DNA from 4 places in the Ureibacillus thermosphaericus genome. Region 2 is predicted to be linked to each of the others. Evidence: riboswitches for the same ligand, from Rfam matches in the RefSeq annotation. Region 2 holds a riboswitch; each other region holds the start of a gene.
The links. Region 2 has a riboswitch for S-adenosylmethionine ahead of metK (methionine adenosyltransferase). Riboswitches for the same ligand answer to the same signal wherever they lie in the genome.
Positions count from the first base shown of each region.

Region 1: linked by a shared signal. The riboswitch ahead of UtA1_RS01720 (O-acetylhomoserine aminocarboxypropyltransferase/cysteine synthase family protein) and the one ahead of metK (methionine adenosyltransferase) in region 2 are both predicted to bind S-adenosylmethionine.
Region 3: linked by a shared signal. The riboswitch ahead of UtA1_RS01045 (bifunctional homocysteine S-methyltransferase/methylenetetrahydrofolate reductase) and the one ahead of metK (methionine adenosyltransferase) in region 2 are both predicted to bind S-adenosylmethionine.
Region 4: linked by a shared signal. The riboswitch ahead of metA (homoserine O-acetyltransferase MetA) and the one ahead of metK (methionine adenosyltransferase) in region 2 are both predicted to bind S-adenosylmethionine.

Region 1 covers NZ_AP018335.1:360,848-368,784, forward strand. The annotation lists gene UtA1_RS01720 (O-acetylhomoserine aminocarboxypropyltransferase/cysteine synthase family protein) at 103-1,404, opposite strand; SAM riboswitch class I at 1,517-1,624, opposite strand; gene UtA1_RS01725 (glycerol-3-phosphate acyltransferase) at 1,770-2,414, shown strand; gene UtA1_RS01730 (amidohydrolase) at 2,470-4,134, opposite strand; gene nfsA (oxygen-insensitive NADPH nitroreductase) at 4,540-5,274, shown strand; gene UtA1_RS01740 (hypothetical protein) at 5,378-5,830, shown strand; gene UtA1_RS01745 (hypothetical protein) at 5,863-7,557, opposite strand; gene pepT (peptidase T) at 7,720-7,937, shown strand, end outside.
Region 2 covers NZ_AP018335.1:2,834,972-2,842,908, reverse strand. The annotation lists gene UtA1_RS13625 (hypothetical protein) at 1-233, shown strand, start outside; gene UtA1_RS13620 (NUDIX domain-containing protein) at 280-747, shown strand; gene UtA1_RS13615 (alpha/beta hydrolase family protein) at 731-1,522, shown strand; gene pckA (phosphoenolpyruvate carboxykinase (ATP)) at 1,822-3,408, opposite strand; SAM riboswitch class I at 3,660-3,771, shown strand; gene metK (methionine adenosyltransferase) at 4,004-5,200, shown strand; gene UtA1_RS13600 (gamma carbonic anhydrase) at 5,292-5,804, opposite strand; gene UtA1_RS13595 (alpha/beta hydrolase) at 5,928-6,722, shown strand; gene UtA1_RS13590 (alanine/glycine:cation symporter family protein) at 6,886-7,937, shown strand, end outside.
Region 3 covers NZ_AP018335.1:214,353-222,289, forward strand. The annotation lists gene metH (methionine synthase) at 1-1,883, opposite strand, end outside; gene UtA1_RS01045 (bifunctional homocysteine S-methyltransferase/methylenetetrahydrofolate reductase) at 1,876-3,723, opposite strand; SAM riboswitch class I at 3,826-3,930, opposite strand; gene hemG (protoporphyrinogen oxidase) at 4,000-5,400, opposite strand; gene UtA1_RS01055 (tetratricopeptide repeat protein) at 5,755-6,636, opposite strand; gene UtA1_RS01060 (LysR family transcriptional regulator) at 6,656-7,537, opposite strand; gene UtA1_RS01065 (alpha/beta hydrolase) at 7,731-7,937, shown strand, end outside.
Region 4 covers NZ_AP018335.1:2,348,243-2,356,179, reverse strand. The annotation lists partial or broken gene UtA1_RS11315 (MBL fold metallo-hydrolase) at 1-669, opposite strand, end outside; gene metA (homoserine O-acetyltransferase MetA) at 835-1,779, opposite strand; SAM riboswitch class I at 1,873-1,980, opposite strand; gene UtA1_RS11305 (hypothetical protein) at 2,045-2,809, opposite strand; gene UtA1_RS11300 (DEAD/DEAH box helicase) at 2,812-6,573, opposite strand; gene UtA1_RS11295 (acyl-CoA thioesterase) at 6,686-7,123, opposite strand; gene UtA1_RS11290 (transcriptional regulator) at 7,394-7,937, opposite strand, start outside.

The DNA of each region.
Region 1 (7,937 bases), 1.0 Mb from region 2:
GACTATTATGGGGAGCGTTTAATGCTTTATTTTTTAACAGCCGCAAATGAGCAGCTATTATTAGCGATTCAATAGCGGTTCTTAGAGGGCTTGAACGAATGATTAAGCCTTATTTACACTAAATTCTGCCTCAGCTTTTGCTAAAGCTTGATCTAAATCTGCAATAATGTCATCTACATTTTCTAAGCCGATGGATAAGCGAATGAGTTCTTCTCCTACTCCAGCAATTTTTAATTCCTCAGCAGATAATTGTTGGTGAGTTGTTGATGCAGGATGAATAATGAGCGATCTTGCATCTCCAACATTCGCTACGTGAGAGAATAATTTCACGTTGTCAATTACCACTCGACCTGCTTCACGACCACCTTTAATTCCGAATGTTACCATTGATCCGTAACCGTTTTTTAAATATTTCTTCGCAAGGTGGTGAGATGGGAAGTTTTCATCCCCTGGATAATTCACATATTCTACGTATGGGTGGTTTTTCAAGAATTCCACAATTCTTTCTGCATTTTCACCATGTCTTACATAACGAAGATGAAGGGTTTCTAAACCTTGTAAGAAGCTAAACGCTGCATCTGGCCCTAAAGTTGGACCTAAGTCACGTAATAATTGTACACGTAATTTTGTTGCAAAAGCAGCTTCGGCTGTATCAATACCATAACGAATTCCGTGATATGTGTGATCGGGCTCAGTGAATCCTGGGAATCGACCTTGTGTCCAGTCAAATTTACCCCCATCTACAACAATTCCTCCGATTGTTGTACCGTGTCCCCCAATCCATTTTGTTGCCGAGTGTATTACGACGTCTGCTCCAAATTCAATTGGGGTGCATCCATATGGAGATGGGAACGTATTGTCAATAATTAATGGTATGCCATTATCGTGAGCGATCTTTGCCACCGCTTCAATATCTAAAATATTTAAACTAGGGTTTCCTACCGTTTCAGCATAAATCGCTTTTGTTTTGTTCGTAATCGCTTTGCGGAAGTTTTCTGGATCTCTTTCATCTACAAATTTTGTAGTAATTCCCCAGCGCGGCAATGTGTTTGCAAATAAGTTGTATGTTCCACCATATAAGGAACCAGCTGAAACAATTTCATCTCCTGCATTAGCGATGTTTAAAATGGAGAATGCAATCGCCGCCTGACCGGAAGATAAAGCAACAGCTGCAGTACCACCTTCTAGTAAAGCAACACGCTTTTCAAATACATCTACAGTTGGATTCATAATGCGAGAATAAATATTACCCACTTCTTCAAGAGCGAATAATTTGCGCGCATGTTCTGTGTCTTTGAATGCATATGCTGTTGTGCGATAAATAGGAACAGCAATAGCACCTGTAGTAGGGTCAGGTTGTTGGCCACCGTGAAGTAATAACGTTTCTGGCTTGAATTCGGACATCGTTTTCTCCTCCTAAATAAATAATTGATGGATTTCTTGAGGAGGCATTGAAGTAAAACAAAAACCCTCTTCTTATATAAGAAGAGGGTGTTGTATGCACGTACATTTCCTCCTCTTATCTTTCAGATCAATATGATCTGTAGGATTTAGCACCTTTGCAATTTTCTTGCCGGTTGCCGGGCATCATAGGGCCTAGTCCCTCCGCCTCTCTTGATAAGAGTATTGATTTGATTTCCATCGTTGGATTAACTATAAAACATAGTATGCCACTCTGTCAACTAATTTTTTAAAAAATTTGAAACTATTTTTTATTTTATTGAGTATAATATATTAAAATGCACTTTTCTATAAAGGAGTCCAATAGAATGATAACTGCAGTGATTACATTTCTTATTGTCGGCTATTTTATTGGATGTATTCATGGGTCAAATGCAGCACAATTACTTTCCGGTGTGAATTTAAAAGAAGCTGGACTCGGCAATGCAGGAGCTTCCAACGCTACTCTTACGCTGGGCTGGAAATACGGCATACTTGTTGGATTCATTGATATCGGAAAAGGAGTTTTTGCGATTATCTTAACAAGATATTTTTTAGATCACTATACACTATTTGAAACTGAACAAATCTCAATATTGCTCTATTTGACAGGTGCCGCAGTAATTCTAGGTCATAATTTTCCCATTCATATGCATTTCAGAGGCGGTAAAGGAACTGCTTCCCTCATCGGAATTTTCCTTGCAATCAATTGGAAATTTGGTCTACTTTCTATGATAGCTCTTGTCATAGTTTCCTTATTATCCAACTATTTAATTATCGGTGTATTCTTTTTGTATATCGTTTTTGCTATAAACTCTTTGCTGTTTGAACCAACTATTTGGCCATTTATCATCGTAATATTGCTGTTATTGGTTGCAACGATTTTACATTTAGAAAACATTAAACGCATTAAACTCGGGACAGAACCAACCATCAACGCAGCTTTTAAAAGAGAGAAAGATGAAACCGCATAAAAAAAATCTCCCGTAAAGGTAATACACCTAACAACTACGGGAGGTTCTTTTTATTTCATTCATCGATATGAGAATTATCACGATATATTTCTTTTCCCTTAAAATAAGTTAACACGACTTTCGCTTCACTTATCTCACTAGGAGGTATTTTAAAGATATTTTTATCTAATATGATAAAGTCTGCTTGTTTCCCCACACGAATCTTCCCAATCCATTCTTCTTTTCCTATTTGTCTTGCCGCATAGATGGTGTAACTACGAAGCATTTGTTTCAACGTAGCACTTTCTTTTGGCCATAATGGTTTAAGATTTTTTTCTTCTTTTGCATGAAGTCTAGTCATTCCCGTTTCAATTCCGTATAGTGGATTCAACTCGCCAAAAGGATAATTACTCGAAGATGCAACTGGTAATCCCCGCTCAAAATAGCTTTTCATTCGATGCAAATCTTTTAATTCTTCCACCTTTTCTTTAACTCCCATTGTGTGATAAAAGAGAGATGGCTGAACAGATGGAATCAGACCAAACTTTCGAAATTGGGTTAAATTTTCCCTCGTCATAAAAGGGATATTGGAAATAGTATGCTTGAAATTCTGTTTTCCATTATGCTCTCGAACATATTCAAACACCTTTACAATTTCATCTAATTCCCCATCTGCTTGCACATGTATTCGAAAACCTTCCCGATCTAACAATTCCAACAGTTGATAAAACTTGTCCCTATTCCATGAACCATCTTTTGATAAAACTTCTGCACCATACAATTTCACCGTTTGGTAACTATAATTCTCTCCCTGATACTTATCTCTCCATTCCTTTAACGAATCAATTTGTTCTAATCCTTTAAAAGGATCTACGTATAACCCTAACTCATAGGAAAGCGTCAGCTTACCTTGTTGATCAAGTTCATCAATAGCTTTTAATAAATTTTCCGAATGGTATCGGAACGGAATAAATACTGCCGTAATTCCATATGTTGCCGCTTCTTTTTGAAATTCCAACAATGCTATCTTATATTGTTCTACTGTAAAATCTGGTTGAGGCAAAGATTGGATAACTACTTTAATGAACTGTCCTTGAACTACTCCCAACTCGCCTTTTTCTAAAAGGTCAATTTGTCCTTGTTCCTGTTTTTCTGTTTCTACATCCAATCCTGAAATTTCGATTGCTTTTGAGTTAACCCAAAGCTCGTCTCGATGATTTGAAAAAGCTACAAACGGGATATCTGAAACAAGTTGATCAATTAATTCTCTCGGAGTTTGTCCACTCTTTTGACTCGCTTCTTCCGTCACATTTTGATTCCATCCAACAGCACGAAGCTGCCTTAATTGTGGATTTTGTGAACGATACGTTAAAATCGCTCTTTTATATTGTTCAAAATTTGAGTAAGGGGTTAAGTCCAATAAATACAGTTTCTCGGCTTTTAAATATGCATAATTATGACCGTCAACAAATCCTGGCAATAACAGCTGATTATCTAAATGCATTACTTTCGTTTTTGGACCTTTATAGGCTTGTACGCCCTCCCGATCTCCTACATAAACAAACTTTCCATTTTTCACCGCAATGGCTTCTGCTTTCTCGTTTACTTTGTCGACAGTAAATACTTCAACATTTTCAATTACTAAATCCGCTTGAACAATTTCTTCTTCTGCAACAATTGGTTTGAAATGGAAAGCTACCAACAATAACACGAGAAGTACGATGAAAATACGTCTTTTCATGTATACCACCTCGCTTCTTTAGGAACGTTATTTCAATATAGGATATTCATTTTTCAATAATGAATACATTTTATGTATTGATACAAGTTCAATAATTGTTCAATTACTGTAAAGTTTTAACCATATATTAACTGGTAAAATAAGGGAATGAATAATCGATCTATTTCTTACTATCATTAAGTGCCCCACAAAACACGTCGGCTTACGGTACAGGTGCTTTTTCTTTAAAATTGGGAATACCTTAATGAATGAGCTTATCTTCTAGTACTCTTTTTCAACAACGTACTGTAAATCGATTGGGGCTTCTATAATTCAAATTTTTGTCATCTAGAAGAAAGTGTACTAATATAGCCTTAAAGGATGAAATTCACGCTATTATTGATGAATACATAAGGGGTGTAAAACATGAGTGTAAAAGAGTTATTACGCAGCCATACTTCTGTTCGTAAATATACAGGAGAAGAAATTCCAAGAGAGACGGTTATTGACTTAATTCAAACTGCTCAAATGGCTGCATCTTCTCATTTTGTACAGGCTTACAGCGTAATTTGGGTAACAGATGAAGAAAAGAAGCAAAAGCTTGCGAAACTATCAAACAATGAATTTCAATTTCAAACAGCAGGCGCCGCTTTTCTATTCTGCGTAGATTTTAAACGTTTAGAAGCGGCTGGAAAAAAACATGGTGTTGATATCACTGTGGACACAGCGGAAAATGTATTAGTTGGAGTGGCCGATGTATCAATTTTTGCTCAAAACTTTGTCATCGCCGCAGAAGCAGAAGGTTATGGAATTTGTTATATCGGAGGAGCACGAAACAATCCGAAAGAAATCAGCGAATTATTTAACTTGCCTGATTACGTCTTCCCTCTCTTTGCGATGACGATTGGTAAACCAACGAAAGTTAATGAAACGAAACCGAGATTACCAGTAGAAGCTGTGTTACACGAAAATGAATATAATGTTGAAAAATATGATGAACTGTTAGATGAATACGATGCAATCATGGAAAAATATTATGCTTCTAGAAGCTCGAATCAAAAATTGGCAAACTGGACGAAACAAATGGCAGATTTCTTAATCGAACAACGACGTCCTCATATTAAAGAATTTTTAGCTTCTAAAGGTTTTACTTGGAAATAATCTATTGAATAGTAGAGCTATCCAAACAATTTAACGGTATAATTAATAAGTTATAAAAATTCTTTCCATAAAGGATTAAGGTAATTACAAAGGAAAGATGAACATGAAACAAGATAAACAAGTCACTTTATCCCTTGAACAACAGCATTTCAAACATGTTAAAAGTTACTATCGTACATTAGCAGAAATTAACTTATGCTTAGGGAATATTCATCGTAATATCGAACGAAGAATCCAGAAGCAAAAATATCGCTATGCAACGGAATATGTAAATCAATATATTTCCTACACAAGCGTCTGGAATATCAAATTCGTATATAATTTAGAGAATCCAGAAGTGGCACTACTGCAGTTTTTTCATTTAGACTACATTTTTGAGCATGAACCAAAAAATCGTTTTAAATCAGAACGCCTTCAGCTCGAAGAACAAAGAAAGCTCTTTTCAACAGTGAACCCATTTAAAGAAGAACAAATACAATTAAGAAAACAACAAATGCTCAAATTTATAAAGGAGCGTTCAAAAAAATCAACTAAAAACGAAAAACTTGAACAATAAAATTTCCCGAAGCAAATGCCTCGGGATTTTTATTATTGGCCAATATTGACTACACCTTCAATTTTCAACTCTTTCACCGGTAAAAACATTTCTCCAGTTTCAAAATACCGAATGACCACTTCGTCCCCTTCTTTTAAGTAAATGGAAAGCGGTTCATTTTGAGAACTGACAACAAAGTTTTGACCATTATGCAGTAAGAAGGACACAATTGTGTAATCCCCTACTCGCTCTTTATAGACGCGAAGGACATTCCCTTTAATCGTTTTTTGTTCTGCATTACTCGATCCTTCCACCGAACTTGCTCCTCTTGTTAAAGCCGTTTTATATTGTCTTAGCGCTTCATTTGGTGTGGATCCATAAACGGAAATTTCCGGATTCGCTGCAGATACAATAAAGTAATTTTGCAAGAAGCCGTTTGAATCAAGCACAGGAGCAAGCCAACTTGCTTCACCGTAGAAGTTATAAAGAATAGGCATTACTCCTTGCCACTCTTTTTCAATAAACTTCTTCTCTATAATAGCTAATGCCCCTTGAGAATCCATGTATGATTCTTCTAAATTCCCTGTATAATACACCGCTTCACCTGTTCGCGCGTGAGTCAATGAATAACCGAGCATCGAATCAACGCCTTCTTTCGGACTTGTAAAATCAGTAAAATAATACATTTCTCCATCTTGATTAAAGACTGGACTCACATTCGCTTCTGTTCCTTCATCAGAAGGCAATTTCACATCTTTTTTTCCAAAGAGACTATTCCAAAATCCATGCACATATTTTCCGAAATAACTATTTTGAAGGCTCACTGCTTCAGGCGATACAGCACCATCAATAAATTTCGGCACTTCTTCTAAAGGAATTTTTTTCGTCTCTCCTGAATAAGCATCAACCATGACGATCCCTTTTACATCAAATCCATTTCGGGCAGAAATGAATTCACCATAGGAACGGATATAATAAGGTGTACCATCATCATCCACCTCAAGCTGAGGCTCACCGTAGAAAATAAGTGTTGGATATTGTAAACGTATATGGCGCTCTAAATTTTTATTGAAAAAGGCAGACGGTACATAGACCATTTCTTTCGCAACAAATACTGGATTATCATTGGAATCCGTTGCACTCATTTTAAAATAGCCGGGCGTTGTATCCCCATTTAACCATTTGAAAAATCCTGAAAACTCAACGGGAGCAATATAAACAAATTCACCGTTTACTTTTTGAATTTGCAAGTTCCCAAGCTCATAGTAACTTGTATTAGGCACCTGTCCGAATGCTTTTTTCATTTTATTTTCCGCAAAATGCGGCGGTACGCTGGCAGGTGTTTTTGTTTCATCAAAAGGTTCAATTTCGACTTTTTGCTCCATTTTTGCAGACTCATACTTTTCATCCGCATTAAAAATGGGTGCTGTAAGCATATATATTAATCCAATTAAACTAGCTAAAAACAGAATCCCTTTGATATTTCGTTCTGCTCCACCAGATGCCAATATACCCATTAACAATATAACAGGTAATGCATAAATGAAAATTGTCCAATGCACATCAATTTTCGTCAAATATACGAATAGAAAATAAATAATCCAACTACCGATGAATACAAATAATAATGATTGCAAGAATTGTTTAAATGATAATGTAGCTTCTTTCGGCAATCTTCTAGTAATTGGAACGATAAGAATCGTTGTAATAATAGAAAATATTAGAGTCGTGATGAGTAATTGTGTCATCCTATTCACCATCCTTCTTCTATTCTACGGTGGGTAGCTATAAATAGTTTCAATAATTTCAATAGTAATTTTTGACACAAGTAATTTTTGACACAGCATTTTTCTCATCATAAAAAAGGAAAAATGATACAATAGTGGCAGTATTAATAAGGAGGCAGCGTCATGAAAGAAAAGGTTATTGAACGATTGATTCGATACGCTAAAATCGACACACAATCTGATCCGGAAAGCTCTACAACCCCTTCTACGAAAAAACAATGGGACTTATTAAATGTACTAAAAGATGAACTAGCCGAAATTGGACTTACAGACATCACATTGGACGAGAATGGCTACTTATTTGCCACATTACCATCCAATACAGACAAGCCTGTACCAAC
Region 2 (7,937 bases):
AGATTGAATTGGATCCGGATAAAGTGTTTATATTTAAAAAGCTATTTAATCAGTTAAACTCTTTAGAATTTGATAATGCAGTAAGAGCTCATTTACCATATCTTCCATACCATCTTGATGAAGAGAATGATGAAATTGATAATCGATTGAAAAAAATTTATGCTTTAATTCATGAGTTTGGCGATGAAAAAATAAAAGAATTTGTGGAACAATTGCCCTATTTCAATAATTGAATAGAACACATCCCTTCGCTACACTAAATGTATAGGAGTTGAAGGGATGTTTACTTTTTATGATTTAAACAATAATAAAGTCGAACTAAGTTTTGAAGGTCCTCCGTTTCCACTTGAGCCGAAGCATGTCCTGGTGCTTGTACAAAAAGATGGAAAATGGCTTTGTACAATCAATCAAAAACGGGGTGTGGAATTTCCTGGAGGTAAAGTGGAATTGGGAGAAACAATAGAACAAGCAGCTAAGCGGGAAGTTTATGAAGAAACGCTCGTACATATTACGGATTTGAAATTATTTGCCCATTATACTGTTTATGAAAAAATCCCATTTTGTAAAGCCGTATTTGTTGCAAAGGTGGCTCGAATCGAACCTTTTGTTCAACAATACGAAACGGTCGGGCGACTTTTTTTAACAACGGAGGAAGTATTACAACATCCATATGCAAGTTTTTATATGAAGGATGAAGGGATGAAAAAAATTTTGCAGGAAGTGAAACAACTTGAAAAAGAATGGTAGCATTGAATTAATTAGAAAATATCCTTCTCCTAATCCAAATGTAGAGCTTGAGGAAATCGTTTATTGGTCGGAAGGGCTTCGAGTGAAAGGATTGCTTGCTAGACCTATTGGAGATGGTTCATATGAAGCATTATTATATTTGCGTGGTGGATTGCAGTCGGTAGGAATGGTAAGGCCAGCTAGAATTGCGCAATTTGCCTCAAATGGGTTTATTGTATTTGCACCGTATTATCGTGGAAATCGAGGTGGAGAAGGTCGCGATGAATTTGGGGGCGATGACCGTCTTGATGCACTGCATAGCATCCAATTATTAAAAGAAATTGCCAATAATGATTCGGTACACCTTTTTGGTTTTTCAAGGGGAGGATTAATGGCTTTATGGATGGGGATTTTGAGTAAAGATATTCGGTCAATCGTCACTTGGTCGGGTGTAGCTGATTTGGCGGATTTGTACGAAGAACGGGTTGATTTAAGACGTACGCTAAAGAGACTTATCGGTGGATCTCCAACAAAATATCCGGAAATTTATGAAGAACGCTCACCAATTTATGAAGTGGACCGCATTCATGCACCGGTACTTATTATCCACGGTACTGAAGATTCCAATGTTAGGATTGAACAATCCTATAAGCTTGAAAGGGCGCTTAAGGAATCAGGAAAAGAATTTGAAACGTGGTATATGGCCAATTTGGCACACCATTTTCCACCTCATATCAATAGAGAAACGGTCCGTTCTATTTGCAATTGGATGAAAGAAAAAGGAAAGAAGCGATGATTTCAATTCACTCTTTTCCCTTTAATTATTGAAACACTTAGAACCGTTTTTCATTAAAGATTTATAAAAAATCCCATCAAAATTAAATGGCCTGATCAAAAAGTGTAATATTTTTTGATCAGGCTCAAATTCTTTATGATGATTATATTTTCCCTGCGTTGGTCACATCTGACGCGACTCCTTGTCGAAATTAATCTGCGAAGAATGCATGAGCATCAGTCGTAAAGAGAGGCGCCTCAATGACTTATTAGGCGCCTCTTTAATCTTAATATGAGTTTAGAATGGATGGAACGTTGATATTAAACCAATGGTCCACCTTTTTTCAAAATATCTTCTGATACGTTGTTAAATTTCTTGAAGTTTTCTTTGAATAAATCAGCTAAATAACGAGCTTTTTGATCGTAAGCTTCTTTATCTTTCCAAGCTTCACGAGGATCTAGCACTTCGCTTGGAACCCCTTCAATTGCAGTTGGGATGTGTAATCCGAAAATACCATCTTGTTTTGTTTCAACATCGTTTAATTTACCGCTGATAGCAGCACGTACCATTGCGCGAGTATATGAAAGCTTCATGCGGCTACCTACACCGTATTCGCCACCAGTCCAACCAGTGTTCACTAAGAATACTTGAACGTTGTGTTCATCGATTTTCTCACCTAACATTTCAGCATATTTTGTTGCTGGAAGTGGTAAGAAAGGAGAACCAAAGCATGTAGAGAATACTGGTTCAGGTGAAGTAACGCCGCGTTCAGTACCAGCCAATTTAGAAGTGAATCCGCTTAAGAAGTGGTACATTGCTTGTTCCTTCGTTAATTTACTGATTGGAGGAAGCACTCCAAAAGCATCAGCAGTTAAGAAGATAATTGTTTTCGGATGACCAGCAATAGAAGGCGTTACAATATTATCAATGTAATGAATTGGATACGCTGCACGTGTATTTTCTGTGAGGCTATTATCATCGTAATCAGGAATGCGTGATTCTGAATCGATTACAACGTTTTCTAACACTGTACCAAAACGAATGGCATTATAAATTTCTGGCTCTTTCTCAGCTGATAAATTAATTGTTTTAGCGTAGCAGCCACCTTCAATGTTGAACACACCGTTGTCAGACCAACCATGTTCATCATCACCGATTAATTTACGATCGCTGTCAGCAGAAAGAGTTGTTTTTCCAGTACCAGATAAACCAAAGAATAACGCTACGTCACCATCTTCTCCAACGTTAGCAGAGCAATGCATTGAAAGAATGCCTTTTTCAGGTAACAAGTAGTTCATGATACTGAAAATAGATTTTTTCATTTCACCAGCATATTCCGTACCACCGATTAATATAATTTTCTTTTCGAATGATACGATAATAAATGCTTCTGAGTTTGTTCCGTCAACAGCTGGATTCGCTTTGAAACCAGGTGCAGAAATAATTGTGAAATCAGCTGTATGAGAAGCTAATTCTTCTTTTGTTGGACGGATGAATAATTGATGACAGAAAAGGTTGTGCCAAGCATATTCATTTACTACTTGAATAGATAATTGAGATTCTTTATCTGCTCCAGCAAAGCCTTTAAATACAAATAACTCGTCTTTTTCTTTTAAGTAATTTAATACTTTTATATACAAGTTATCAAACACTTCAGCAGAGATTGGCTGATTTACACTACCCCAATCAATTTTATCTTTAATGCTTTCTTCTTCCACAATAAATTTATCTTTTGGAGAACGGCCTGTATATTTACCTGTCTCAGCAACAATTGCACCATCAATTGTTAATTTGGCTTCTCCACGAGTTACCGCCTTTTCAACTAATTGAGGCACTGGCAATTGAGTGTTTATATTTCCACCTTTTAATAATTCCTTCAGCTCATTTGCAATTTCTACTGAATTCATCGATTAAATACCATCCTTTTTTTATTTTTAGGAAAATTAATTGTTGGTTATATAATACAGAAATTAGTATAACACATTAGATGAAATAATCTATACTAATTCTTAAAATTATTTATGAAAATTTTTTGCTTGTAACAAGAGTACCTACTTATAAGTAAATTATAGAATACCGGGTTATGTCAAATTTGAGAAAAAGGAAAAAATATTTGACATTGTATAGTATATTACGTAACATGTTGGATGAACGGATACTCTTATCCAGAGCTGGTGGAGGGTTAAGGCCCTATGAAACCCGGCAACCTGCATTACTATAATAATGCGTGGTGCTAACCTGATGCAAGGGGTTCCCTTGAACGATAAGAGTGAAAGGTAGAATGTTTAGTTCCTTTCCTCATGCATGTGGATAGGAACTTTTTTTATTCAAGCACAAATGTCGTACTCATTCAACCTATAAAACCTATAAAAAGATAAAAATTTCTTAAAGCCTTTCATCATCTTCGCACTGTTCCTTACGGGCGAATGTTGCTAAGGCAAAATGGATAATGAGTACCGTATCATAGCAGAGATTCGTCTCGTAAATTTAGGAGGAAATTTAATGTCAAATCGTCGACTGTTTACATCAGAAAGCGTAACAGAAGGTCATCCAGATAAAATTTGTGACCAAATATCCGATGCAATATTGGATGCGATACTAGAAGAAGATCCAAATGCAAGGGTTGCTTGTGAAACAATTGTTACAACTGGATTAGTGCTTGTAACCGGAGAAATTACTACGACAACTTATGTCGATATTCAAAGTATTGTTCGGGACACTGTCGCAGAAATTGGATATACGCGTGGGAAATTTGGATTTGATGCAGAAAACTTGGCGGTGCTCACTGCAATCGGTGAACAATCACCAGATATTGCAGAAGGTGTAGACCAAGCCTTAGAAGCACGAGAAGGATATATGACTGATGAGGATATCGAAGCGATTGGTGCTGGAGACCAAGGATTAATGTTTGGATTTGCTTGCAATGAAACTCCAGAACTGATGCCTCTACCGATTAGTTTAGCTCATCGACTTGCAAGAAGATTATCAGAAGTTCGGAAATCAAAAGAGATTCCGTATTTACGACCAGATGGTAAAACACAAGTTACTGTAGAATATGATGAAAATAATGTACCTCGTCGCATTGATACAATCGTCATTTCTACTCAGCATGATGAAGGAGTTACTCTTGATCAAATTAAAGTAGATATGATGGAAAAAGTTATTAAGGAAATTGTTCCAATAGAGTTGATTGATGATGATACTAAATACTTCATTAACCCAACTGGCCGCTTCGTAATTGGTGGACCAAAAGGAGATGCGGGTCTAACTGGACGCAAAATTATTGTGGATACTTATGGTGGATATGCTCGTCATGGTGGAGGAGCATTTTCTGGAAAAGACCCTACAAAAGTGGACCGTTCTGCTGCCTATGCTGCGCGTTATGTAGCAAAAAACATCGTAGCATCTGGTCTTGCTGATCGAGTAGAAGTTCAATTAGCTTATGCAATTGGTGTTGCACGTCCTGTATCCATTTCAATTGATACTTTTGGAACAGGTAAAGTAAGTGAGAGCAAATTAGTTGAGTGGGTCAAAGAACTATTTGATTTACGACCTGCGGGTATCATTAAAATGCTAGATTTGCGTCGTCCAATTTATAAACAAACTGCTGCATATGGTCATTTTGGTCGCACGGATATCGATTTACCTTGGGAAAGAACAGATGTGGCCCAATTATTAAGAGAGAAGGCAGGATTATAATTATTTTATAAAAATGCAGGCAAATATGAACGCCTGCATTTTTATTTTTCAATGTAAATTTAATATTGTATAAATAATAATAACTTGAATTTTATTTCTTTAATGACTGATAATATTTTCCTTTTTCAACATATTCTTGAATAATGCGATCCATATCTTTACGATCTTCTTCTGTTACTTGACGGACGACTTTAGCAGGATTGCCCATAGCGACAGAATTTGGAGGGATTTTTTTACCAGGAGGTACTAAACTTCCAGCTGCAACGAGTGCTCCTTCTCCGATTTCAGCACCATCTAATATGATGGATCCCATGCCAATTAAAGCGCGTTTACGTACAATACAACTGTGTAAGGTAGCCTGATGACCAACGATGACTTCATCCTCTATGATTAGAGGGTTATTGGGACTTTGATGTAAACAACTTAAATCTTGGATGCTACAACGTTTTCCAATAATCGTTGGTGCAACATCTCCGCGAATCACAGTTCCAAACCAAATTGACGTATCTTCGCCAATTGTAACATCTCCAGTAATCGTTACATGGTCTGCTATAAATACAGAAGGATCGATATTAGGTTCTTTATCTTTATAAGGATAAATCATCGCAAAGCTCCTCATTTCTAAAGTATTATTATGTATATTATCCTAGCAAATAAGAAAATATTTGAAAATAGAACAAAACTAACTTGTAATGACAGAAGTATTAGTGGATTTAGGAGGAACGCTATGTGGAAGTGGGAAACTAAAGAGCAACCGAAAGCTGTTATAGTAATAATACATAGCGCTTTTGAAAACCACCGTTGGTATGCATGGTTAATAGAAAAATTGATGACGGAAGGTTATCATGTCGTGATGGGCGATTTACCAGGGCATGAAGAAGGGTCAAAATTTACGAGGGTTCATGATGAATTAATTGACGAATACTTACTTTTCATTAAACAGCTCATGAAAAGCGCTCTTCAATATCATTTACCAGTATTTATCATTGGACATGGCTTGGGCGGAACCCTTGCAATTCAATTTTTAAGGTCAACGAAGATGGAATGCGCTGGACTAGTATTAACTGCTCCGTGGTTACAGTTGCATAAACATTCCAATTTACTTACAAGTGCACTAGCAAGCATGAACATAGCACCAAGCAAAAAAGTGTCGATGGAGTTTGATAGACGATTATTTACTCGAAATTCTGATGGTTTTCTAGAGATGGAGGATGACGTACCATATCATTCCAATGTTACCGTTCGATGGTATCGAGACATTCAACAATTAATGAAAAATTTGATGACTCAGGATAAGACATTGTCATTGCCCATTTTGCTGTTTACCCCTAATCAAGATAAAGTGGCGGATTCAGAAACGGCGAGAAAGTGGCTATTATTGCAAAAAACAAGTGAATTTCAATATAAAGACTGGCCCCATAGTTATCACAATATTTTTCATGATTATGAAAGGGAAGAAGTATTTCTATACATGAGAGATTTTATGAATAATGTTCTACGATCTATAGGATATATAGTTTAATTGAATTATATTGAAATTGGAGGAATGTTCGATATGGACATTCCTTTTTTAATATAAAATTAATAATTTTTTTAAAAAAATGATATCAAAAATATTGATTGTTTTCATAAGTTTTTGTAATATAAAAAATATTCATGATACATAAATTTAAAGGGGTGTGTGTATGTTAGAAAATTTCTTAAACTGGATTAGCGGCATCCTTTGGGGGCCAATCATGATTTATGGGATTTTAATCGTAGGACTTGTGTTCTCGATTATGACCCGATTTGCTCAAATTAGAAAAATTAAAGAAATGTTTGTTTTAATGTTTACTGGAGAGAAATCAGAAGCTGGTGTTTCTTCTTTCCAAGCATTAACGATAGCGCTTTCAGGACGCGTCGGTACCGGAAATATTATTGGTACGGCCAGCGCTATTGCATTCGGTGGTCCGGGTGCGGTATTCTGGATGTGGATTACAGCATTTATTGGAGCATCAACTGCATATGTAGAATCAACATTAGCGCAAATCTATAAAACTAAAAAACAAGGGGTTTATCGTGGTGGACCAGCTTATTACATGGAAAAGGGGACTGGTAAACGCTGGTTCGGAGTAATGTTTGCGATTGCAGCCATTTTAGCGATGGCTATCTTGATGCCTGGAGTTCAATCAAATGCCATTTCCAGTGCAATGAACAACGCATTTAACATTTCACCTTGGATAACAGGTTTAATTACAATTGCTTTACTTGGTTTCGTTATTATTGGTGGAGTAAAACGAATTGCGAATGCAGCTCAAATTATCGTACCATTTATGGCGGTTGCATACCTATTAGTAGCAATTGTCGTGATTATCATGAATATTTCTGAAGTGCCTGCAGTATTCGGATTAATTATCCGCAGTGCATTTAGTGTAGATGCAACATTCGGTGGAATGATTGGTGCTGCCATTGCATGGGGGGTAAAACGCGCTGTTTATTCCAACGAAGCTGGACAAGGTACAGGACCACATGCTGCTGCAGCTGCGGAAGTATCCCATCCAGTTAAGCAAGGTCTAGTACAATCAGCATCTATTTATATTGATACGTTGCTTGTATGTTCCGCGACAGCGTTAATGATTTTATTCATGGGCACTTACAATACGAATGTGAATAATGCTGATGGAGAATTAATTGTTGAACATGTACCAGGGCATAGCTATACAGAATTTACTCAGCTTGCTGTTACTGGAGCATTCCC
Region 3 (7,937 bases), 870 kb from region 2:
TCTTCCACCGTTTCAGGAAGAGCAATCACTTTTTCTTCTTTCTTTTTATCGCGATAAAATGCCGTAAACTTCGCCAATGTTTCATCGTTTGTATTGAAGATTAAATCATTAGCTAATTGTATTTCTTCTTCCGGTAGAGAGGCATAACGCTCCAATTTTTCTGTATTAACAATGGCATAATCTAAGCCAGCTTGCGTGCAGTGATATAAAAATACTGCATTTAATACTTCCCTGCCAACTGGTGGGAGACCAAAGGAAACGTTACTAATCCCAAGAACCGTTAAAACTCTCGGAAATTTTTCCTTTATGAGTCGAATTCCTTCGATTGTTTCTTCTGCAGCGCCAATGTATTGCTCATCCCCAGTACCTACGGGGAAAACTAATGGGTCAAAAATAATATCTTCCGGCGCAATGCCCCATTTTTCCGTTAAAATTTTATAAGAGCGCTCTGCTATCGCCAATTTTCTCTCGCGAGTGACGGCCATTCCCTCTTCATCAATTGTGCCTACAACAACTGAGGCACCATATCTCTTCACGATTGGCAGCACTTTATCAAAACGTTCTTCTCCATCTTCTAAGTTGATGGAGTTGATGATTGCTTTTCCTTGAGAATATTTCAATGCTTCCTCTATCACTCGCTCGTCAGTTGAGTCTATGACTAAAGGTACTTTCACTTTCTTTACCACTTCTTGCATAAATCGGCGCATATCTTCTAGCTCATCTCGGTCAGGGTTCGCTAAACAGATATCAATCACATGCGCCCCGTTTTTCACTTGGGCTCGAGCAATTTCAGCCGCTTCCTCGTATTTTCCATCAATAATTAACTGCTTAAATTTACGAGATCCAATAACGTTTGTTCTTTCACCAATAAATAACGGACGCATTGAATCATCATAAAGCAGCGGTTCAATACCTGATACTGCATGTCCAAGGGATTTTTCCTTCTTCTTTCGAGGTTTATAGCCTTCTACTGCTTCACGGATTGCCTTTATGTGGGCAGGAGTTGTACCGCAGCATCCACCGACAATGTTTAACCAACCTTTTTCAGCAAATCCTTGCAATTTCTTCGATAAAGATTCGGGCGTTTCATGATAATGTCCCTCTTCATCTGGTAATCCAGCGTTCGGATAACAGCTTATATAGCTTGTAGATAATTCGGAAAGCGAGCGAATATGATCCGTCATAAATTCTGGCCCTGTCGCACAGTTAAGCCCAATTGAAATTGGCTTGATGTGTTCAATAGAAATATAGAAAGCTTCTATAGATTGCCCAGCAAGTGTTGTTCCCATTGGCTCAATCGTCGCAGAAACCATAATCGGAAGCTCTTTTCCAGTTTCTTTAAATGCCCGCTTCAAACCAAGGGTTGCCGCTTTCACGTTTAACATATCTTGGCTTGTCTCAAGTAACAATAAATCTGCGCCGCCTTCAATTAGTGCTTTCGCTTGGATATAGAAGTTTTCAGATAGCTCATCAAATGTAATACCGCCCGTTACAGACAATGTTTTCGTCGTTGGACCTATGGATCCTGCAACGAAGCGAGGCCAGTCGCTTGTTGAATATTTTTCAGCTTCTGCTTTTGCAAGTTCTACAGCCCTCTTATTAATTTCTTCTGCTTTATAACCTAATCCATATTCATTTAATACGAGTGGGGTTCCTCCAAATGTATTTGTAGAAATAATATCTGCTCCAGCTTCTAAGTACGCTCGATGGATTTTAGAAATGACATCAGGTCTAGTTAATACAAGGTGTTCATTACATCCATCAAATTCTTCCCCACCAAAATCTTCCGGTGTTAAATTTTCCTGCTGGAGCATTGTTCCCATTGCACCATCGATAATCAATATTCTTTTTTGCAATTGTTCCTCTATTGGATGGTTAACCATTTGCTTTAACTCCTTTATTTTGCTCGTCAAGTTGTTGAATATATTGCAATAGTTGTAAAGTGATTTCATATCGCATAAACGGCGTAATTAAATAAATGCCGTTGAAGTATTTCGTTGCTGTATCTAACAATTCTTTTGCAATTTCTAGTCCTACTTTTGTTTCTTGTTCTTTATTTCCGCTTACTTGTTGCATTCTTTCTAACACATCATCAGATAATTTAATTCCCGGTACTTCATGATGCAAAAATTCCGCATTTTTAAAGCTAGTAAGCGGCATAATTCCTATATAAATTGGTGTATCTAAATGTTTTGTCGCCTCATGAATTTCCACAATTTTTTCCTTCGAATAGACTGGTTGCGTAATGAAATAATCCGCACCATGTTCAATTTTTTTCTCTAGACGGCTGACAGCACGATCTAACACTCTCACGTTAGGATTGAAAGCCGCTGCTACTGAGAAATTCGCTTTTTTTCTTAGTGCTTTGCCAGAAAAAGAAATCCCTTCATTTAACTGTTTAATTAATGATATCAATTCCATCGATGAAACGTCATAAACACTTGTTGCACCCGGAAAATCCCCTACCTTTGTTGGATCACCAGTTACAGCCAACACATCATGAAGGCCAAGAGCATTGAGCCCCATTAAATGGGATTGCAGCCCAATTAAGTTTCGATCTCGGCAAGTAATATGTGGCATTGTGCGTATGCCATATTGCAGTTTTAAAATGGCCCCCATTGCCAAGTTGCTAACCCTTGGAGATGCTAGTGAATTGTCTGCCATCATGATAAGATCTGCCCCTGCATTGTAAAGAGCTTTTGCTCCTTCAACAAACTGTTCAATTTCAAGATGCTTCGGCGTATCCAATTCTACAATGACAGAACGTGCTCTTTTTGCTTTTTCGTGGAGAGGTTCAAAACTATGCGGTTCAGCCTCGCGAATGATTATTTCCCTCTGAGGTTTTGCCTCTTTCTTTTCAACCGGCTGAAAATGAGCAAGCTTCTTTTTCATCGCTTCAATATGTTTCGGTGTTGTACCGCAACATCCTCCAATGAGCCTTACTCCTTCATTGCATAATTCAACCGCTGCCCTTGCAAAATAATCTACTTCTGATTCGTAAACGACACGCCCCTCTTCAATATCTAATAAAGAAGCGTTCGGATAAACAGATAAATACGCTCGTTCAGGAATTTCTACCTGTTCAAAAGCCTGTATTGTGTGGTATGGACCAAGTCGACAGTTCACCCCTACAATATCTGCACCTAATTTTTCTAACTGCTTTAATGCTTCATTCAATTTCATGCCATTCATTAATACGCCCGGCTCTTGCATTGAAACTTGAGCAATGATGGGCATATCCGTCATGGCTCGTAACATTTTTAACGTCTCGCATAGCTCTTCAACATCATAATAAGTTTCTAACAACAAACCATCTAACTGCCCCGCAATTAGCACTTCTGCTTGTTCACGAACTGCTGCGAGAATTTCATCTAATGTATAATCTACTTTGCGAACACCACGGATACCACCAATCGAACCTAAAATAAACACTTCACTGTTCTTGGCTGCTTGTTTGGCAACACCTATCGCACCTTCGTTAATTTCCACTACTTTTGACTCCAAACCATAACGAGTGAGCTTGATTCGATTAGCGCCATATGTATTCGTTTGAATAACATCTGCGCCAGCTTGTATGTATTCCTTATGAATTTTTTTAATGATTTCCGGTTTTTCAATATTCATTTCTTCGTGACAATTTTCAAGTCCATATGAATATAACAGCGTTCCCATAGCACCATCTGCAACTAACACTTTATGTTTTAACGCATCTAGTAGCCCCATCCGAAATTCCCTCACTTTTCTTTACTTCATAAATTTTCTGTCAATTCATCTAATAGAAAAAGCCTTCTTGCGAAAGAAGGCTTGTCATTTCCTTTAGAAGTCACCTTATCTTTCGGCAATTGCCGCTGGATTTAGCACCTTACTAAACATTTTTAGTGGTTGCTGAAGCTTCACCGGGCCAGTTCCCTCCACTTCTCTTGATAAGTCATATTCGATTTTAAAATATCAATATAATAACTTACATCATAAAATCAATACTTCATTTTGTCAAGTTAATCAGTCGGAATTATTTAAAAAGTTGTTTATAATTTGTTTTGCTGTTTCTTTCCCGTTATCAATGCATGCACCAATTCCTACGCCGAAATAAGAGCAACCAGCAATGTAAATATTCGGATAGAGGTTATCTAATTTTGTAATTATTTCTTGCAAAGCTTCATGATGAGCTAAATCATAAGTTGGCATGGCATCGATCCATTTTGTAATATTCACAATGGTAGGTTGTGCTTCTATATTCAAACTGAGTTGAATATCGTTCAAAGCAACCTTTGTTAACTCTTCATCACTCATTTTCATTAATTCTTGGTAGCGAGGATTACTTTCTTTATAAAACAGTCGAACAAGTAGATTTCCTTCTGTTGAAGTATGCTTCCATTTACGGCTTGTCCAAGTAGAGGCATTACATAATAAGTCGCTGTTGTAGGAAACGATAAATCCAGTGCCATCCTTAGGCAAAATAGAATCTGGTAGATCGAAGCCTACATACATCGTAATGGCTGATGCATTTTTAAATTTGTTGAAATAAGGATTTAATTCATCATTATTTAAAACTTGCTTCACGACTTGGTTGGGCAATGCTAACACAACAACATCCGATTCCAATTTTTCTCCGTTAGCGAAGGAAATTTCATAACGTTGTTCTTTCTTCTCAACAAGAACTGTTTCAGTATCTTTATATATTTCTACATCCACAAGCAGTTCTTCCATTCGATCAATTAGTTGAGATAGTCCATTTTTAAAAGAAAGGAATTTTTTATTCGCTTCCCGTTCAAACTTTTCCCGATTTGCTTGCAAACCTTTCATTATACTTCCATATTCATTTTTGTAATCAACTAAGTATGGAAGCGTAGAGGCAATGGACAATTTATAAATGTCCCCTGAGTAAACACCAGCTAATACAGGAGCTATTTGTTTCTCCACTATTTCTTTTCCTAAAAAGTATTCTAAGAAATCTCCGATGGAACTTTCCTTCGTAAATTTCGTATTCGGTATTTCCTCATCTTTTAACACTCGTTGTTTCCCTTCTTCTGAAATTAATGTGCTCGCCTTTAGGGATTCGAGAGTCATAGGAATGCCAAATACAGAGTCCTTTGGAATCGCATGTAATTCATTATTGGTGTGAATATAAGAAATTCCTGTTTCGTTATATACGACTTCTGATTCAAAATCTAGTTCCTTTACAAGTTCCATTACGCTTGGATATCGTGCTACAATGGAATCCGCTCCCGTTTCCATGATGAATCCTTTTTCACGCTCTGTGTGCATTTTTCCGCCAAGGTACGGATTTTTTTCCACAAGTACTAAACGGGCAGGAATTTCATTTTCCTTTAATTGTTTTTGTAAATAATACATTGTGCAAAGTCCTGTAATTCCTCCACCGATAACCGTTACCGTTTTCATTCGTTACAACTCCTATAAGATCTTTTTACCGTACTTTTAGTATAATCTTTTTTTATAACTCTTTCTGTGTCGGCTTTAGTAAATTTCAACATAGTAAACAACAAATATGCTTTTCGACTGTTCAATTTATTACAAAAGGATTTTTGATAACTCATCCAATTATTAAACAATATAAAACAGCCCTCTCCACTACACTACAAAGGACTGTTTCACTTTATTCATCTAGTTTTTCATAAAATAAATCTGCAAATGTAAGTCGTTTCCGTCTGTTCTTCATAGCATGTAATTTTCTGTCATTCCCATTACATTACGGAATCACGGAATGTAGTAATGCAATACTTTTTAGTGTGCTTATTATTCATTATACTCATTTTGCTTTTGTTGTTTTGCCAGTTCTCGCCAGCGGGCTGCCGCTTTTTTATCTACTTCAACATCAATCCCATTTTTGTAAATGTATGCGATATTTAACTTTGCTTGATAATCTCCTAGCAACGAAGCTCTCTTATAATAATAAAGTGCTTTCTTTCCGTTTCTTTCTACACCGATTCCATTCTCATATAAAAACCCTAAATTATAAATTGAATCAATGTGATGGTATTCCGCTGCTTTTTCAAACCACTCAATAGCAAGAGGGACATTCCTCTCCCTGCCCAATAGCCCCTCAAAATAGATGGAACCCATTCGATATTGGGCATCGAGATCCCCGCCTTCAGCTGCCTTCAAATAATATTGAAATGCTTTTTCGACATCTCTATTTACCCCAATTCCTTGCTCATACATAATTCCTAATGTAAACATTGCTTCTACAACATTCTGTTTTGCAGCCACTTCAAACCATTTTAAAGCTTCCTTATAATTTACATTGCCTACTTCACCGTTTAAATACATATCTGCTAAGTTATTAGCTGCATCAGGATGTCCGTTTTTTGCTGCCTTTTTATATAATGAAAAAGCCATTTCATTATCTTCTTCAACGCCAAGTCCTTCGTAATAGCAATTAGCCAACTGATATTGCGCTTCACTATTTCCCGCTTTACTCGCTTTTTGCAACCAATAAACAGAAAGAGAATATTCCTCCATAATCCTGTATATATCTGCTAATTCAACCATCGCTTCTACGTTCTTTTCATGGGCAAGTTGGTATATATTTTTCGCTTCTAGCATTTGTTCTTCTGTAAGCAAATGACGCAATTGTTGTAAACGCTCTTCAAATCTTTCCTGCATCTCTAATTCCATCACCATCGACACCTTATCTTTATTTAAAATATTCCACTAAATAATTTTTAAATTTCGTTGCAGCAGGAGACATATAACGGCCTTTAACCCATGATACACCGATTTTCCGCTCACAAATGGGCTCTTTAACCGATATTTTTCTTACATTATACTCATTCAATCCTTTAATGTCTGGAATAATCGAAATACCATGGCCAGCACTAACAAATCCTGCTACTGTATGTGGATCTTCTCCTTCAAATGTAATATTCGTTTTAGCAATTCCCACATCTTTTAATAATTGGTCTACAATATGACGTAATGCATTCCCTTTTTTTATAGATACAAAAGGTTCATCTTTTATTTCAGACAAATTGATAAATTCTTTATTTGCAAACCGATGATTTTCTGGAACGATAACAAACAATTCTTCCTTCCATAATTCAATCCATTCAATATCAACTATTTTTGATTCAATACGTTGGGATAAACATAAATCGATATCCCCTTCTTCCAACAATTCTAATAAATTCAATGAAGAAGCTTGAGTTAAAGTAAACTTGATATTCGGATATTTTTCGTGAACATGAGCCATCAATTCAGGCACAATCTCCATCCCTAAAGTGTGGATAAATCCTAATGATACCTCTCCATATCCTGGCATAATCAATCCATTGATTTCCTGTTTCGCTCGATTATATTCTTCTAAAATCGTATTCACTCTTTCCAAAAAAAGTTTTCCATAGCGATTCAATACAATGGAACGGCCTTGCCTATCAAAAAGAGGTACTCCAATTTCTTGTTCGATATTTGAAATCGACTTACTTAATGCCGGCTGAGAAATGTTTAACAATTCTGCAGCGTGAGTCATATGTTCTATTTCAGCAACAACTTTGAAATATTCCAATTGTTGTATTTCCATTTACATACCCCTTTTGTTAATTGATAACCATTTAGAATGGTTTTGATAAAAATAATAAATTGTATTTATGTAAGGCTGTATCTATAATAAGTTTACAAGATTGATTTGCATAACAAAATTCATTTTAAAAAACAAGATATTTTCATTTTTTTTCATTTTATTGTAACATTATTTATAAAAGGAGTACTTCATAATGAAAATCGTTTCGCCAAAACCATTTACTATTGAGACGGGAAAACGCGCTGTCTTATTACTACATGGTTTTACAGGCAACACTAATGATGTGAAGCGTTTAGGTCGTTATTTAGCAGATCGCAATTATACGGTTCATGCTCCTTTATATAAAGGGCATGGAAGTGATCCTTTAACCCTTATCAACACAGACCCGATCGAATGGTGG
Region 4 (7,937 bases), 490 kb from region 2:
TAAAATATTTAGGCGGGCCAGAGATTTCCTTTTCTTGTACAAAAACTTTAAACAAAGACTCTTGTTTCACCGTAACGAACGCATCACCAGCAATTAGCGCACGGTCCCGTTCACGAAAAAGAGAGATATGACCTGGTGAATGTCCCGGTGTTGGAATCCACTTCCATTCAGGTAACATCGGGATTGTTCCATTTTTCGGCAGTGCATGAACAAAAGAATCTAACTGTATTGGCTGTTTAGGAAAGTATGGTGACATTCTCGCAACGAGTCCACGATCTACCGTAGGATCTGGATTTGGATAGCTTTGTTCTCCTATTAAAAATGGGATTTCTTCTTCATGGGCATATACTGGGACATTCCAATGTTTTACTAAATCAACAATTGCGCCAACATGATCAAAATGTCCATGGGTTAAAAGAATCGCTTTTGGGCGGGCATTTTGACCGAAACGCTGCTCAGCTTCTTCAATGATTGCATTAGCTGATTTCGGCATTCCCGCATCAACTAAAACCCATTGATTGTCTTTATCTGGATCACCAATAAAAAAACATTGACTACTTGGATTGTAAAATGATATAAATCCTCTGTAATGTTTAGCCCTACCCCACTTAATATAGAAGTGACGGGAATAAATTTATAATCATCACCATAATGTAGCTGTTCGGACATTTCATTACCCCCTTTACATATTATTGAGTATTTCCAATTATGAATTCTTTATTTGTTCAAGAACTTCATTTTGCACTCGCTATTGTCATTCATATGTATGAATTGTTTTATTAATAAAAAAACTGTAAAAATTCTTCCGTGGAAGAAGAATTTTTACAGTTTTCATTAAATATGATAATCAATTGGATCATGGCCGTCCACGAAATGCCAGTCATAAGGAGTTTCTTGGTAAACGTAGTAGTTCAACCAGTTGTAGAACAACAGATGGGCATGCGCTCTCCAACTATTTTTTGGCTCTTTTGTTGGATCATTGTTAGGGAAATAGTTTGCTGGTATTTCCACTGGTAAACCTTTCTTAATATCACGCTCATATTCTTCCTTAAGAGTTGTTGCATCATATTCCAAGTGTCCTGTAATCATAATGTGTTTATTATCTTTTGATTGAATGATAAAAGGTCCTACTTCTTCAGAATAGCTCAACAATTGTAAATCAGGATGTTGTTGCACTTCCTCTAAGGAAACTGACGTGTATCGAGAATGAGGTGCCACAAATTCATCATTGAAACCACGAACTAAATCGTTTGTTAAGTCTGTTATAGTGTGTGAATAGATGCCGGAACATTTTTTCGGCAACTCAAATTTCCCTATTCCGAAGTGATAATAGAGTGCTGCTTGTGCCGCCCAACATATATAAATGATCGATGTCACATTTTCTTCTGCCCAGTCTAAAATTTCAGTAAATTCTTTCCAATAATTCACTTCTTCAAATTCCATCCGCTCTACTGGCGCTCCTGTGATGACCATACCGTCAAATCGGCGATGCTTTATTTCGTCAAAGGTTTTATAGAACAATTCCAAATGGCTTTTTGACACATTTTTTGGCTCATATGAAGCTGTATTTAAAAATGTTACATTTGTTTGTAAAGGAGTGTTACCGAGTAAACGCAATAATTGTAATTCTGCTTTTTCTTTTTCAGGCATCAAGTTAAAAACCAAAATATTTAATGGTCGGATTTCCTGTGATAACGCACGGTCTTCTTCCATGACGAAAATCTTTTCATTTCTTAAAATTTCTCCAGCTGGTAAATTCTTCGGAATATTAATTGGCATTTCTCATGTCCCCCAATTCTACATTTAATTAATAAAAAACCCTCTCATTCCAGCATAGGAAATGAGAGGGTACAAACATTTCATGTACGCACTCTCTTATCTCCCAAGGCATAGCCTTGCTGGAATTAGCACCTTTCTAACAATCGTTAGAGGTTGCTGAAGCTTCATTGGGCCAAGTCCCTCCGCTTCTCTTGATAAGAAAGTTTTGAATCCTTATAAAATTAAGATAATCCTAACACATTTAATAGGGATTTGCAATATTAGGTTATTTTATTTTACTCTGCATTTTTGTTAGCCATTCCGAGCTCTCTTTCTCATTCAATTCTTGTTCTAATTGTTGATCCCAACTATTAAATAATGTATTCCATACGCGGATAAATAATTCCTTGTTTTCAGCGTTCCAAATAATGAATTCGATACAAGGGACATCATTTACTTGAGTATTTTCCATTGATAGTATGGATTTGATTTCTTGATGATCTTCTTCCAGTTCCGTCGCTTGCATGTTTTGTATTGCTTTCATCATAAAAGGTGCACTTACTGGCCCCTCTTCATTACGTATATAACGATAGATTTGTTCCGGAAAATCATCAAAGTCTAATACTTCCTCAATATCGCCTTCTACGATTTGATGATGTACAGGGCTATATAGTAGCTCTATTGCTACGGGTTCTAATTCCTCTTCAAATACTCCTAGAGAAAATTGTTTCATTCCTTTTTCGGTAAGTTGATAATAGTTATTTTCCCGTATCAACAACCCATTTTTTTGCATTTTCCGTAATAAATCTTCTATAAATAGTGGCTCTACCAGTAAAATTTCACTGAGCTGTTCAGCCCTTTCGAAAGTTGATTTTTGGCAAGAGAAAAGTAAGATTTTCATTAATATATCCATCGTCCTCTTTCGAACTGGCTGATAAGTGATTTCATACGTATGCATCGGAATACACCAAATATCCGTATGAATGATTAAAGCAGATTTTTCTTTTTCAAGCTTTTTTATTAATTGTTGCTGTATTTGATGGAGTTCCATGTTTATGTTAAGAACGTCTCCTTCGTTATTTTTCGAATACCTTGTTGTTTTTCCACTACTTCATATAGATATTGATACATTTCTTTAGTGTTCTTTGCTTTTGGTCGATTCATGAACATTTCTGAGCTGCCAATAATCATCAGTAATTCTCTTGCTCTCGATAATGCAACGTTTAACCGGCGGTAATCTTTTGCAAAACCGATTTCTCCATGTGGATTGTTTCGAACCATACTTAGTAGTATAACGTCCATTTCCATACCCTGGAATTTATCGACAGAGCCTGTCCGAATATGTAAATGGGACAAATTCAACTCTTCTATTAACAAATTAACTCGATTTACTTGCTCTCGATAGAAACTAATCACACCAACGGATTTTAAAGCATCATTTTCAAGTAAGCCTTGTTCTTTTGATTTTGCAGTTGCTTCGTTTAAATCGATTAATAGTTTCCGTATTGTTTCTAGTTCGGAAGAGTTAAATAAACTAGCGCCTTCCTTCATTCTTTCTTCAAAGTAATGTGGCTCGTTTGGTAGATCGAACCATAATAAATGTTCATGGCGTTTTACATAATTTCCATTTAATTTATGATCTCTTGCTTCATCAGAATTATCTAAACCACAATGTAAGGACTCGTTGCCGGTCCTATAAAATGGAGTGATGGTTTGCATAATCTTTTCATGCATTCTGTATTGAATTCCTAGCATTTTCTTATTTGTGCTAGGTAAATTTTTATATAGGCGTTCAAATAATGATTCTTCCAAAAGCTTCTCGAGTTCCCTTTTTTCTTCAAAAGTGTCGCTTTCTTTCATAACTACTTCCAATGTTTCTTCAAATGTATCGTCACCGATTAATGGTGGCAACTGATGGTGGTCGCCGACAAGAATAATTTTTTTCCCTTTTAACATTGGAAGTAATAATTCAGGCGGTGTTGCTTTTGATACTTCATCAATAATGACGACATCAAAAATAGGATAATTGTCCATAAAATCTTTATTTGCGGAAGCAACACAAGTTGTACCAATCACATTTGCATGTTTCACATATAGTTTTCGGATTTCATCTAAATCGTGTTCAGTAGAATTATTTAGTAATGAAAACCATTCTTTTTGAATTTCCTTTGTGATTGGCAACAGTTCAATTTGTTGATGTAATTTTTCAATTTTTAATTGGAAATCCTTAATTTTTTCTTTCGTTTGTTCCAGTTCGAACTCAGGATTTTGTTTTATGAGTTGTTGCAACTGTTCAGCTTTTTTCTCTAAAACAATGCCTTGTCGATGTAATTCTTTTAATTCTTTATGTATGGTCGATAATAATTCTCCACCATTGGAAAGTTCTTTTTCAATTGTGGCAATCTCTTGATTGATTTGAGCTTTTTCATGTTCATATGTTTGATAATTGGCTTGTTGTTCAGTTAGTGAAGAAATCTTTTCATTTAATGCGTCGATGATAACTTGTAACTCGTCAATAGATGGTATGAAATCTGTGTTTTCTATTTGGAAATTCTTTAGTTCTTGATGATATTGTTGAATCAATTGTTGCAGTTGCATCTCTTTTTGGCTTAACGATTGAATATGTTGTTCGCTAAGCCCTAATTGTAGTGAATATTGTTCCGCAACTTCCATTTTTAATTTTTCAAAAACGGTTTTCGATTCTTCTGCTAATCCTTTGAATTGCAATAATAGCTCATTGACATAAAGCCATCTGATATATAGGCCGCGTATAGAAGGAATTCCATTTTGGCGATTGATTTTTTGTTGTTTAAAAGCAAGCGCTAATTTATCTAGAAACTCATTCACTTCATGTAAAGAATATTGATGATTTGGCGGCAGCTGAACGGGCTCTATTTGAATTTTTAATGTTTTTTCATTGTATTCAATGGCTTTTTCAATCCGTTCAGAAATTTGCTTCGCGGGTTTTAATTTCAATATTTGTTGATAAATTTTGTCCATATCAAGCAGCAACTGATTAATGACAAACCCTCTTTTGATTCCATGAGTTTCAATAAATCCTTCTACTTCTTCTAATTTTTTATAAGATTGCAATTGGTTAAACGTATCGCTGAATTCCTCTTGTTTTCTTTTCAATATTGTGATTTCATCTACTACTCGTTGCCATTCAGCTTGTGCTTCATTCAATTTTTGTTCCACATGAACATAGTTGATTAAGTTTTCACTTTCTCGAATGTGTTTTTGTGCGTCTTTAATTTCTTGCTGAATTTGATTAAGACCTTTGCTTGCTATCGTTTCTTCGATTTCTCTGAGCTTTTCTGTCCGTTCGTTTAAAGAGTTTTGCAATGTTTCGATTGATTTTTCGGTTTTTTCTTTTTCTTTATTATTAGAGATAATTTGTTTCTTTAGCTCAGCAATCGACTCAAATATACCTTTTAATTCTTTCTCGGCTTCCTTTTTTCGCAAAATATCACGTTCAAGTTGAGCTACTTTTTCTGTTAGCTGTTCAATTTGCGTTTTGTAATCCTCTATTTCTTTTTGTAATAATTCTTCTTTATGCTCATGTTGGTTAATTTCCTTCGAAATGGCATCAAAGGTTTGTGTTTTCCAATATTCTGCAACATTTTCCTCAATAAATTTTTTGCCTTCTTCTTCAATGCTTTCTGTACGACCGTATCGTAAAATTCGAATATCTTTATTTGCTAGTAGTCTTCCAAGGGCATTATCAACAGCTAAATTTGATTGGGAGGCAATAAGCGTTCTTAGCCCCATTTTGACGTTTTGATAACAAATTTCAGAAATAACGGTTGTTTTACCTGTGCCAGGCGGGCCTTGAATGACAAATAAATCTTCAGCTTCTAGCGCACCCCTTACCGCTTCTCTTTGATATTTGTTTAAATTGTTATGGAATTCAATATCAAGATGGTTATTGCGTTGTGCTACGTTTGGAACATCTTCAAATAAAAAGTTTTCTAGATTAGGATTTGCGGCAAGTCCTTCTTTTAGTCGATCGAAGCCTTTTAAAAGACGATTTAACTGAGATTTTGTCGAGGCATTGCTAAAGGTGATGGAATCCGTATGAAAATCAAAAACATTTTCTTTTGCTAATTTACTTATTTGAGGAGCTAATTCAATTTCGATGGTTTGATGTTGAATATTTGTTTTGACAATTTCCCCAATTTCATTTTTTATGCCATGAACATAAGCGTTCATCCCTTTTAACGATTTCCACTCTTTATCGTGAATACCACGTACCTTTAATGAAACCGTTGAAAAGTCTGAACTGTAAGAAATGGATTGGATATTTGCCTCGATGTCATCGATGTTGGCATTTTTATATAAAACTTTTAAATAACCTTCCCAGCTTGAAATCCGTTTATTTACATAGTCGTATTTTTCTTGTGCTACAGGTAATTGAGCGATGGTTTTTATAAAGTGCTCTGAGTAAGAATGGCCATTGATTCTAGAAGGGACGAAATGGATTCGCATGCCCTTTCGTCTGTTTGTATCAACGGGTGTATGTTTACCCTTTGTTCGGAAACTTTTCGCTATAAGGCCATTTTTTATATCAAATACACAGTCTAAAATCACGACGCGTTCGTTCATTTTTTTCGATAATTTTTCATTTCGACGATTGTCAAAATAAATAGTAAGGGATAGGGATGTTTCTTCTATCGATTGTTTTTCTAAAAAAACAAAAAATGATGATTGTAAACTAAAAAAGGCATGTTCATCGGTAAAATGTTCCTTAATCGCTTCTCGGGCTGTGTTTGTTAAGACGATAAAACATTTTGTTAATTCTACAGTTTGCACCATGAACATCCCTCCTTTTTACTCACAATCGTCATTATATCAAAAATGATTCATCCAATATAGAATTATCGTTAAAAAGGAAAATGACTAGCCATAAAACTAGTCATTCATTTTATTAAGAAGTTTTTTCTTTTTTTGTTCGAGCAATTTCGTTATATTTTGAATCCCATTCAGGATCAACTTTTCGAAGTGGAACAGGTTTGAAATCGTCTTTTTTTACTAAGATATTTACAGTCGTGCCACTTGCGGCAACAGAACCATCTTCATGTAAAATTTCATAACCATATGTAGTCCGCAATTTGTCATGTTGTTCTACCCATGTACGTACTTTAGCAATTTGTCCATATCTCATTGATTTTTTATACTGGATGGATAAATCGATGACTGGCGAAACATAACCCATTTCTTCTAATTTTGCGTAGTTAAACCCTAAATCACGAATGAGTTGGGTTCTGCCCATTTCCATCCAAATAAGGTAGTTTGCGTGGTAGACAACCCCCATTTGATCGGTGTCCGCATAGCGGATTTCTACTTCTTTTTCGCTGAAAAACATGATATCACCTCTAAAACAGTATACCTCAATGAAATAATCATGCAAATGAGAGATGCGAGATATATCAATTTTTTCCATCTATATTTGGGGAGTTTTTTGGAAATAATACTGATACTTATACGATTTGCCTACTCTACAAAAATTGGATAGTGAGATACGATGAATATAAAGCTTCTAATGCGATATATTGGCAGCCTCTGGATAATTAAATATTATATTAAAATGAAAAAACTGATGTGAATGGACTATATCCTTCCATCAGTTTTTGTCTTAAAAACCAATTAATGTATTGATCAATTTGAGATCATTGAGAATATTTTCTTTATTGTTTTTGACATTTGTATACCAAGATTCAATAATTTCCATCGCTTTATCTTCAATTTGTTGATTTTTCTTAATTAAAGAAACAATCGTATCAATGAATTTAGTTCGCTCTTCATAAAACTTCGTACGCATTTCGAAATCTCTATTCACTTCCACCTGAAATACTTTACCAAGGCGGATGATTCCTAAATTTACATGTTGTTCAGCATAAAGGCTTGACCCAACATAAGCCAACTTTTCTTGAAACGAGACAGGTTCATCTTTAAAATAACTTGCCATTAAACTCTCTACTTCATTAGTTACAGATTTTAACTTATTAACTTGGGTTGGAGCGAGTTCTTTTGCTTGTTCAAAAATAGGTAACATTGCAAGGGTATCATCAAATAATTCCTTCACCTTTTGAATTCGTTCTGAATCATGAGGAAGGTTTAATTCATGGTGAATATTTTCAAATACATATAATCGTTGGAGATATCCTGTTAGTAAAACA